DNA from 3 places in the Cytobacillus sp. MT66 genome. Region 2 is predicted to be linked to each of the others. Evidence: riboswitches for the same ligand, from Rfam matches in the RefSeq annotation. Region 2 holds a riboswitch; each other region holds the start of a gene.
The links. Region 2 has a riboswitch for glycine ahead of AC1Q59_RS14035 (trimeric intracellular cation channel family protein). Riboswitches for the same ligand answer to the same signal wherever they lie in the genome.
Positions count from the first base shown of each region.

Region 1: linked by a shared signal. The riboswitch ahead of gcvT (glycine cleavage system aminomethyltransferase GcvT) and the one ahead of AC1Q59_RS14035 (trimeric intracellular cation channel family protein) in region 2 are both predicted to bind glycine.
Region 3: linked by a shared signal. The riboswitch ahead of AC1Q59_RS17335 (amino acid permease) and the one ahead of AC1Q59_RS14035 (trimeric intracellular cation channel family protein) in region 2 are both predicted to bind glycine.

Region 1 is NZ_JBXAFB010000005.1:108,869-112,145, reverse strand. It holds gene gcvPA (aminomethyl-transferring glycine dehydrogenase subunit GcvPA) at 1-532, opposite strand, end outside; gene gcvT (glycine cleavage system aminomethyltransferase GcvT) at 550-1,653, opposite strand; glycine riboswitch at 1,759-1,834, opposite strand; glycine riboswitch at 1,838-1,932, opposite strand; gene AC1Q59_RS10905 (DEAD/DEAH box helicase) at 2,220-3,277, shown strand, end outside.
Region 2 is NZ_JBXAFB010000007.1:52,257-55,533, reverse strand. It holds gene AC1Q59_RS14045 (molybdopterin oxidoreductase family protein) at 1-1,081, opposite strand, end outside; gene AC1Q59_RS14040 (hypothetical protein) at 1,084-1,506, opposite strand; glycine riboswitch at 1,656-1,753, shown strand; glycine riboswitch at 1,754-1,842, shown strand; gene AC1Q59_RS14035 (trimeric intracellular cation channel family protein) at 1,891-2,502, shown strand; gene AC1Q59_RS14030 (transporter substrate-binding domain-containing protein) at 2,775-3,277, shown strand, end outside.
Region 3 is NZ_JBXAFB010000010.1:15,484-18,760, reverse strand. It holds gene AC1Q59_RS17350 (GNAT family N-acetyltransferase) at 1-402, opposite strand, end outside; gene AC1Q59_RS17345 (hypothetical protein) at 425-571, opposite strand; gene AC1Q59_RS17340 (hypothetical protein) at 615-821, opposite strand; glycine riboswitch at 1,168-1,269, shown strand; glycine riboswitch at 1,270-1,358, shown strand; gene AC1Q59_RS17335 (amino acid permease) at 1,415-2,803, shown strand; gene AC1Q59_RS17330 (YwbE family protein) at 2,901-3,098, opposite strand; gene AC1Q59_RS17325 (hypothetical protein) at 3,098-3,277, opposite strand, start outside.

The DNA of each region.
Region 1 (3,277 bases), on a different contig from region 2:
CTTTTGCATATGTTTTTACAACTTCCTTGGACTCAGGGTGGACAGCACTGGATAAAAGAATCTTTTTCCGGCGTGTTTGCCCTGCACTTAGCATAGCAGCTTCAGCCAAAGCAGTTCCGCCATCATACATGGAAGAGTTAGCTACATCCATACCGGTTAATTCACAAATCATTGTCTGGAATTCAAAGATTGCCTGAAGCTCCCCTTGGGAAATTTCTGGCTGGTATGGTGTATAGGCTGTATAAAATTCAGAACGGGATAAAACATGGTCAACAATCACTGGCATGTAGTGATCGTAAACACCAGCGCCTAAGAAGGAAGTATTGCTTCTTAGATCAGCGTTTTTTTGCGCCATTTGAGTAAGCTCTTTTAACAGGGCTGTCTCTGTTGCTGCAGGCTTGATGTTATATTCCCCTTTGAATCTGACGCTTTCAGGAATATCACTGAATAGTTCATCGATTGAATTGACACCGATTGTGGCAAGCATTTCTTTTGTATCTGCTTCTGTCATCGGTAAATAGCGATGTTTCATGAGTTTTTGTCCCCCTCTTACTTAGATCTTTTATAAAAAGGCGTTGCTGCTGTAACTGCTTTAAGCCGTTTGCCGCGGACCTCTACTTCAACTTCTGTTCCAAGCTCTGTGTAATCTGATTTTAACAGGGCTAAACCGATATTTTTCTTTAAAGTTGGCGACTGGGTGCCTGTTGTCACTTCACCTATCAGCTCTTCTCCTTTATAAACCGGATAGCCATGGCGCGGAATTCCGCGGTCAATCATTTCAATGCCAACAAGTTTTCTTGCAGGGCCATTTTCTTTTTGCTGTAAAAGGGCTTCTTTTCCAATAAAATCTGCCTCTTTTTTCACTTTAACAGCAAATCCAATACCTGCTTCAAGCGGTGATATTTCCGGTGAAAGCTCCTGGCCATAAAGGACAAGATTTGCTTCAAAGCGCAAGGTATCACGTGCTCCTAAGCCTGCTGGAATCACACCTTCGTCCTGTCCCGCTTCTAATATATCCTTCCAAATGGAAACGACATCATTCGCATCACAGTATACTTCGAAGCCATCTTCACCTGTATAGCCTGTTCGGGAAACAAGAGCCTTTTTGCCATTCAGATCAACATCCTGCTGAAATTTAAAAAATCCGATTTCTGCAAGGTTCGTATCACCTGCAAGTTTTTGAAGCACCTTTTCAGCCAATGGTCCTTGAAGGGCAACCTGTGCAGTTTCATCAGAAAGATTTTTGATTTCAACATCGCCTTCTAAATGGTCTTCAAGCCACTTATAGTCTTTTTCGATATTGGATGCATTAACAACCAGCAAATAATGATTCTCAGCTAATTGATAGACAAGCAAATCGTCAACAGTCCCGCCATTTTCATAGCACATTGCTGTATACTGGGCACCTGAAACCTTTAATTTTGAGATGTCATTTGTCATCATCTTTTGCAGGTAGGAAAGGCTGTCTGGACCTTTCACTTCAATTTCTCCCATATGGGATACATCGAACAATCCCGCTCTAGTACGTACGGCTTCATGTTCTTCTTTAATGCTTGAAAACTGTACAGGCAGATCCCAGCCTCCGAAGTCAATTGTCTTTGCGCCATATTCCTTATAAACATCAAATAATGGTGTGCGTTTTAACTGTGACATTTACTCGTCCCCCTTTTTATTCCTGAATAAAAGTTTTGAAATTCACCTTTATAATGCTGAATCAAACAAAAAAGGACAGAGAACCCCCTCATGAATTGAGAAGATCTCTGTCCTTGCACCTGAAAGTTTAACCGTAAACGGCTTTCCCCGTGGGTGGCCCAATAGCGGGCACTCTCCAGAGCTACGTCCAATAAGGGTTCTTTTGCCTGAGAGATTCACAAACCTTAAGTTTGCTTGCTCCTTCGGCGCCACATATGCAGTCTCTCCCCTTATTATCATCCGCATTTATAAATTTTTCCAAGTTGGTTCATACTAAACAAAAATGACGTTAAAATTGCTCCAATTATTCATATTGCGAATTGCTTTAGATCCGTTGTTAAACCAAGGTGAAAATATAAACAGTACACATTTCAAATAAAACGGTATTGGCAAATTTCAAAACTTTCAAAGCTACAATTATCCTACCATTATAAATGTATTTCGGCAATGGTTAATCTACTATAAAAAAACGTTAAATATAACCTTAAATTTTTGCAACCAGTTACACATTTAAAGGGGCTGTTCTTATGACGGTGCAAATAAATTTCGATTCTTCCTGGCAGGAGGAGTTTCTCACAAGAATTAGCGATGACGGGCCATGGGCCCCCTGGGAGCTGTTTAAATTAGCAGTAGAGGTTGAAACCCATACAACCATTCCTGAATTTGAGGGACTGCAGGCTCCAAAGCACCTGTCCGGCTTGACACCTTTGCCGCATCAGCTTGAAGTGGCCAAGCAGGTCGTAGAAAATATGAATGGAAAAGCCATCCTTGCCGATGAGGTTGGTCTTGGCAAAACGATTGAAGCAGGCTTGATTTTAAAGGAATATATGATTCGCGGGCTTGTAAAAAAGGTATTAATTTTAGTGCCTGCATCACTTGTTACACAATGGGCAATCGAATTAAATTCCAAGTTCTTTATCCCGGCTGTTACCCAAAGAAAAAGCTATGTGTGGGAAAGCTGTGACGTTGTCGTATCTTCGATTGATACTGCCAAGCGGGAACCGCATAGGGAAATCATTTATAAGCAGGATTATGATTTGGTCATAATTGATGAGGCTCATAAACTAAAAAATAACAAAACCAAAAACTACGAGTTTGTACAAAATTTAAAAAAGAAATTCTGTCTCCTATTGACTGCAACCCCGATTCAGAACAGGGTAAGCGAGATCTTTAACCTTGTTTCTTTATTAAAACCTGGCCATTTAGGAACAGAATCAGCTTTTTATGAGAAATATAAAAAAGATTCCCGGTCTTTAGATGATGATGAACATTTAAAGACGCTTGTAAATAAGGTAATGATCCGCAACCGCCGAGCTGATACAGGGATCGAGTGGACAAAAAGAAAGGTCGAAACATGCCCTATTGAGTTTTCCAAAGAAGAAAGGGAACTATACGAAGCTGTATCCAATCTTCGCAGTGATGGTGAATGGGGCTCGATTAATACAAGCCAATTCTCCGTGATGACTCTGCAGCGTGAAGCATGCAGCAGCAGGGAGGCCGTTTATTTTACACTGAAAAATATGCTTGAGCGCAAAGAAGAACCATCGGAACAGTTCAAGGAACAAATTCAATTTTTGGTATCCAA
Region 2 (3,277 bases):
CTCCTACCGTTCGATTGGAAGAAGAACTTGGCTGGCCAGCCATATGGAAGGGACCGCTTCCCGGTTTGCCTATAAGCCCTCTCATCAAATGCAAATTGTTAATCGCCACACACGAACTTGTAGCGTCAACACTTTGGTAGGCACCTTGAAGAGTGGTACATACTAGAGAAGGTGTCCTTCCAAGCACTTCAGCTGCCCTCTTGATCTGTTCCACCGGCACCCCTGTTACCTGAGAAGTAAGCTCAGGCGTCCATAGCTCAACTGATCTTTTCACCTCATCAAAATGAATTGTATAATTTTGCATAAATTCGTGGTCAAGAGAGCCATTTCTTATCACAAGGTGAATAATTCCATTTAACAAAGCTAAATTGGTACCGGGATTTAACTGTAAAAATAAATCTGCCTCCTTTGCGGTCAAAGTTTTCCTTACATCTACAACAATCATGAACGGATAGCCGGTCTCACGTTTTCGCTTCATGATTCTTTCAAACAGGACTGTTCCAGTTTCGGCTGGGTTATGTCCAAAGAGCATTAGCGTATCGGTCAAATCGACATCTTCCATGGAAGCAGGAACGCCATCAGCACCGAAGGACTGAAGAAGAGCCCATTCAGTTGTAGCCGTACACAGTCTAGTATTGGCATCTAATAGATGAGAGCCGATTCCTGCTCTCCCGATCTTCGCAATCGTGTAATAGGTTTCAATCGTGGACTGGCCGGTGGAATAAATCGCCACCCCATTCCCCCCGTGGCGCTCTAAGGCCTCCTTTGTTTTTTGAACTAGCACGTTAAGTGCCTCTTCCCATGAGGCTGGCTCAAGCGTACCGTCTTTGCGGATTAATGGCGTAAGCAGCCGATCTGGACTGTTATTCGCGTACCATTGATTTTCTCCTTTTGGGCCTAATCTTCCTCTATTAATAGGGTGTTCGGCATTTCCCTTAATCCCTACAATTTTATTATTCTTAACAGCTATATAGCATCCGCAGCCGATAGAACAAATATTGCAGGTGCTATAGGCCCATTTATCAACTTCCCCTTGGGAATACACATTCATATCCACTCTGGATTCATTGTTCCATGACATATTTACGCATCATTCCTTTCCTTGCCCCTGAATAATGGAGGGATAATATATCGGGTTTCATACTTTCCAAAAATGCTCTGAACGTCCGGAACCATACTTGTTAACTCTTCCTTTAAAGACTGATAAAGCTGCCTTCTTCTGACTATTTCTTGCAGTTGGGGGCTATCCATCCACCTAGCTGCCCGAACCCAGCTGCGTATTAAAGGGTCAGCCGCTTCATCATCTCGATATAGAATGGAAAGATATTGTTTAAGATCTTCTTTATTCTGATCTTCTTTTTCAAGGAGATGGCTGATATGCTTGACTGTCCAGTCCATCTCCAGCAGGAGGGGAGTTAGTCTAAATCCGATAGGGTTTTTGCTGGCAGGAGATTCTTCTGTGAGGACCTTTAAAATCTGTGTTATACGTGCTATATGCTGATTCATGATGTTTTCACCGCCTTATTAAGGATAAAAGCGCCATTTCTCAACATATATATGTCCATAATTAGGGAAAATACCGTATTCGTCATTTGGTTATTGACAAACCAAGCAGTCGTCCTCTACTGTATAAATATCAAAAAAAATACTTGCGAAAGACTGCTGTGGGAGAGACCGTGTGTATAGACGGCGCCGAAGGGGAAAATCTTTTAAAAAAGATGAATCTCTCAGGCAAAAGGACCACAATGGGACGCATCTCTGGAGAGCGCTTCAAGCCACCCAAGGGGTAGACCTTCCAACAATAGGTTATAAACTCTCAGGTACAAGGACAGAGGAGACATACAGGTTTCTCTGTCCTTTGTTATGGACTTATTGATTGGAGGGTTTATTATGGTTTGGGATGTATTGAACGTGATTGGGACCATTGCCTTTGCGATAAGCGGAGCCATTACTGCGATGAAAGTAAAGTATGATATCATCGGTATTTATATTCTAGGATTAATTACTGCCTTTGGCGGAGGGGCTATTAGGAACCTGCTGACTGGGATTCCAATTAGCCAATTATGGCAGCAGACTACTCTATTTATTATTGCGCTTATTACCATTACGATTGTATTTCTTTTACCAGACGATGCCGTTCATCGATTGAATGAATGGAATCTTTTTGACGCTATCGGACTCTCTGCCTTTTCTGTTCAAGGCGGGCTGCAAGCACATATGATGAATCTGCCACTACTGGCTACTATGTTTTCTGCTGCAATTACCGGAGCAGGAGGAGGCATTATTCGCGATGTATTGGCTAACCAGAAACCAATGGTATTTCGCAAGGATATATATATTTTTTGGGGAATAATTGCTGGATTTATCATCGGTATGGGATGGGCAGAGGATAGCTATCTATTATATGCTATTTTTGTTATGATCTTAATCTTACGTGTTGCTTCACATCGGTTTGGCTGGTGCTTGCCGGCTAGAAAGATTAATAAATTACAAGGGAACTAGATACCTGCAGTTGCACTCCAGTTTGGTCTTTGTATCTAAAACATCAAAAGAATGAATAAAGCTGCATGATTTACTTTAGTGCAGCTTTTTTAATACGCTGTTTTACATATCCCCCACATCGTCCCCATTTATTATTTTCCAATATTTTAAAAATGCTAACTTTCATAAAATCATCTTGCTTTTCCATTATTATTTTAATAGAATAGTTATATCAAAATACTTTACTATGCTAAATAAATAAAGCACTAAAGCTATATTAGGGGGATTCAGCCTTGAAAAAAGCATTATCATTACTATTTATTGCTGCACTTGCTTTAATGGTTGCGGCTTGCGGCACACAGCCTAACCTGCCTGACACATCGAAAAACACACAGAAAAAAAATTCATCTGCCAGTAATACACTTGCTGAAATTAAAGAAAAAGGTGAAATTACCATTGGTTTAGATGATACACTTCCGCCAATGGAATACCGTAATGAAAAAAATGAGTTAGTCGGTTTTGATATTGATTTTGCTAATGCACTTTCAAAGGAACTTGGGGTGAAAGTCAAATTCGTCCCATCCGCATGGGATGGAATTATTCCCGGCTTAGATGCGAAACGTTTTGACATCATTCTCTCTTCCATGAATGTAACGGATGAAAGAAAGAAAAAAGTCGATTTCGTGGAATACTTTGGCGTTGGACAAGTGTTAACTGTTAAAGCCGGCAATCCTTTAAATATTAAAACAATTGATGACTTAAAAGGAAAAAATGTGGGTGTCCAATTGGGCTCAAC
Region 3 (3,277 bases), on a different contig from region 2:
TGTGCCAATGTTTTCAAAGCCATATTTTTCGTAGTAGCCGATGTGATCGGTGCAGAGATAGAGATGAGCAAAGCCGCCTTTTTTGGCGTCTTCCTTTGCCTTTTCGAGTAAAACAGCACCATAGGCATGGCCTCTGTGTTCCTCCTCGATATATATCGAGCTCACCCAAGGATAAAGGTCCATGCGGCTGATAAAATCATTGGTGATCAGGCCGGCACAGCCGATGATTGCCTCTCCGTCGGTTAATAAATACCATTGCGGCAATGGCTGGGGAGATTCAAGGCAGGAGGTAATGCAGTCTTTATACACCATCTTGTTTTGTTCACTTGCCCATTTACTTTGGAAATACCGGATTGCCCGGTCCGTCCATTCGGGGCTTTCTTTTACGGAAATGATTTTCATTTTTTGCTCCTCTGACTATTCATTAATGAAACAGACGAAATATCCAGGCGATGGCATACATGGGTACGCCGACAATTAGCATCCCAGCCAAAATGTAGCTGAAGCCTTTGAGCACAGCCTTAAGAATATCATAAACAGCCCCAGCCAGGTCGTCCACAAAACTCCTCAATGTAAATCCCTCATTTCTGAATAACGTTACGCATGAGTCTTGATCAAGCGCTATTTTTCTTCGAATGAATATACTTCTGTGTCAGCATTCCCGCATTATACACGGAAAAAATCATCGCCAGGAACAGGCAAAGGCGGGGGAAATCGAATTCTCCTCCACCCGAAAGCTCTGTATAGCTGAAAGAATGATAGATAAATGCAATGGCTACAAAAATGGATAAGATCCATTGTGCTTTTAAGGACCTAATCATGGCAATCCTCCAAAATCATTTAATTTCTCCTTATATGTCAGACGATTAACTTCCGGAAAGGTTCCATTAAATTTAATGATATACTAAAAAAGAATGCTCACTGATAAAAAATATTCCAATCCTTTAAAATTGTTTATTTATTTTTAAAAGTGTAATATAATAAATTCACAAGTCTAACTGCATTAATATATAGTATTATCAACTTAAACATATGAGGTAATGCTGCAAAATTACCAAAAATTGATATTTCAGGAAAATTATTACTGAGAAATATAATTTTTAAGATTGTTTATATAAATCTTTCAGAAATGTATTTTTAAATAAAAATACATTCATATAATTGCGGATGATTATATTGGGAGAGAGCAAGGACTATCGCCACCGAAGGAGCAAGTTCCAAAAAATCCATTGGAATAAATCTCTCAGGTAAAAGGACCAATATAGGACGCTGCTCTGGAGAGCGCAATACATTGCCACCAAAGAGGACCCATCATATTTTTTGGGAGAAACTTTCAGGTAAAAGGACAGAGAAGGAAACATTAGACTTCTTCTGTCCTTTTTTGTTTTTTAAAAAAACAGAAGAGGGGAATTGTATGCAGGAACAAACATTAGAAAGAGGTCTAAGCAACAGACACGTACAGCTCATTGCTATTGGCGGCGCAATCGGAACAGGGTTATTTCTTGGAGCAGGTAAATCAATTCATTTAGCAGGACCATCGATTTTGTTTGCCTACATAATTACAGGCCTTATTTGTTTTTTAATCATGCGGGCCCTCGGGGAACTGCTCTTATCCAATTTGAACTATCACTCTTTTGTTGATTTTGTTAGAGATTATTTGGGAGATATGCCAGCGTTTATAACCGGCTGGACCTACTGGTTCTGCTGGGTATCCATCGCCATGGCTGACTTAACTGCCGTGGGCCTCTATACCCAGTATTGGTTTCCAAACGTACCGCAGTGGATGCCGGGATTAATTGCGCTTGTCATTTTGTTATGTATGAACCTAGCCACTGTCAAACTTTTTGGCGAAATGGAGTTCTGGTTCGCACTGATTAAAGTTATCGCTATTCTAGCACTGATTATTATTGGTATTATTATGATTATTAAGGGCTCCACAACAGATTCAGGGGCAGCTAGCTTTACAAATCTGTGGGGCCATGACGGCATGTTTCCAAATGGAATCAATGGCTTTATTCTCTCATTCCAGATGGTCGTATTTGCGTTTGTAGGGATCGAGCTTGTCGGACTGACAGCTGGTGAAACGGCAAATCCGGAAAAAGTGCTTCCTAAAGCCATTAATAGTATTCCTATTCGGATTATTATCTTTTATATTGGCGCACTTGCTGTCATTATGAGTGTTTATCCATGGGACGCAATCAACCCGTCGAAAAGCCCCTTCGTCCAGGTCTTCGTGGCCGTCGGGATCGCTGCAGCTGCGGGGATCGTCAATTTTGTCGTCCTCACATCCGCAGCTTCGGCATGCAACAGCGCCATTTTCAGTACAAGCCGAATGGTGTATTCACTTGGAAAAGAGAAAAATGCCCCTGAGAAACTGGGCAAACTAAATGCCCGAAAAGTACCTACTAATGCATTATTCTTTTCAACGGCAGTCATTTTAATCTCAGTTGCCTTGAACTACGTGATGCCAGAAGGGGTATTCACACTGATTACCAGTATTTCTACCGTATGCTTCATCTTTATTTGGGGGATTACGGTCATCAGTCATTTGAAATACCGCAAAACAAGGCCTGATCTGGCAAAAACAAATAAGTTTAAAATGCCGCTTTATCCACTTTCCAATTACTTAATCCTTGCATTCCTGGCATTTGTTCTTGTTGTCCTTGCGATTGCAGAGGATACTCGTGTTGCCTTATTTGTCACACCTGTTTGGTTTATTATGCTGATTGCCATTTATAAGACGCGGAAAACAGATGTGAATCAGGAAGAACAGGCAAATCAGGAAACAATCGTGGAAAATTAGGAGGAAAGGAAAGAAATAGTCAGCGGGCAGTAAATGATAAAACCAATGAAATTTTAAAGGCATTCAGGGAAAACAACCCTGAATGCCTTTTTCGCTTTTATTTAGAGTGAATCTCCTGGACGCGTCCTATCTGCCCATCTGTTAGCCTGACTTTAATACCGTGGGGATGGCTGGCTGATTTGGTGAGAATATCTTTTACAATGCCCCTGGTCAGCTTTCCCGTTCTCTGATCCTTTTTTAAAACAATATCAACGGTCAAGCCCGGTGATATGTCTTTCCGATTCTGTCCGTTCATTAGACACCCATTTTTCTGCGGGTATTGCTTGGTTTCTTCGTTTGCTGGCTTTTCATTTTTTTGGCTGAAAGATCAGCGTTATTTCTTCCTTTTCCAGAAGAGGATTGATTCTTTTTGCTTTCAAGCTGCTGCTTCATTGCTTCTTTTAGGCTGATCTTTTTTTTCGGTGCTTCGGATTG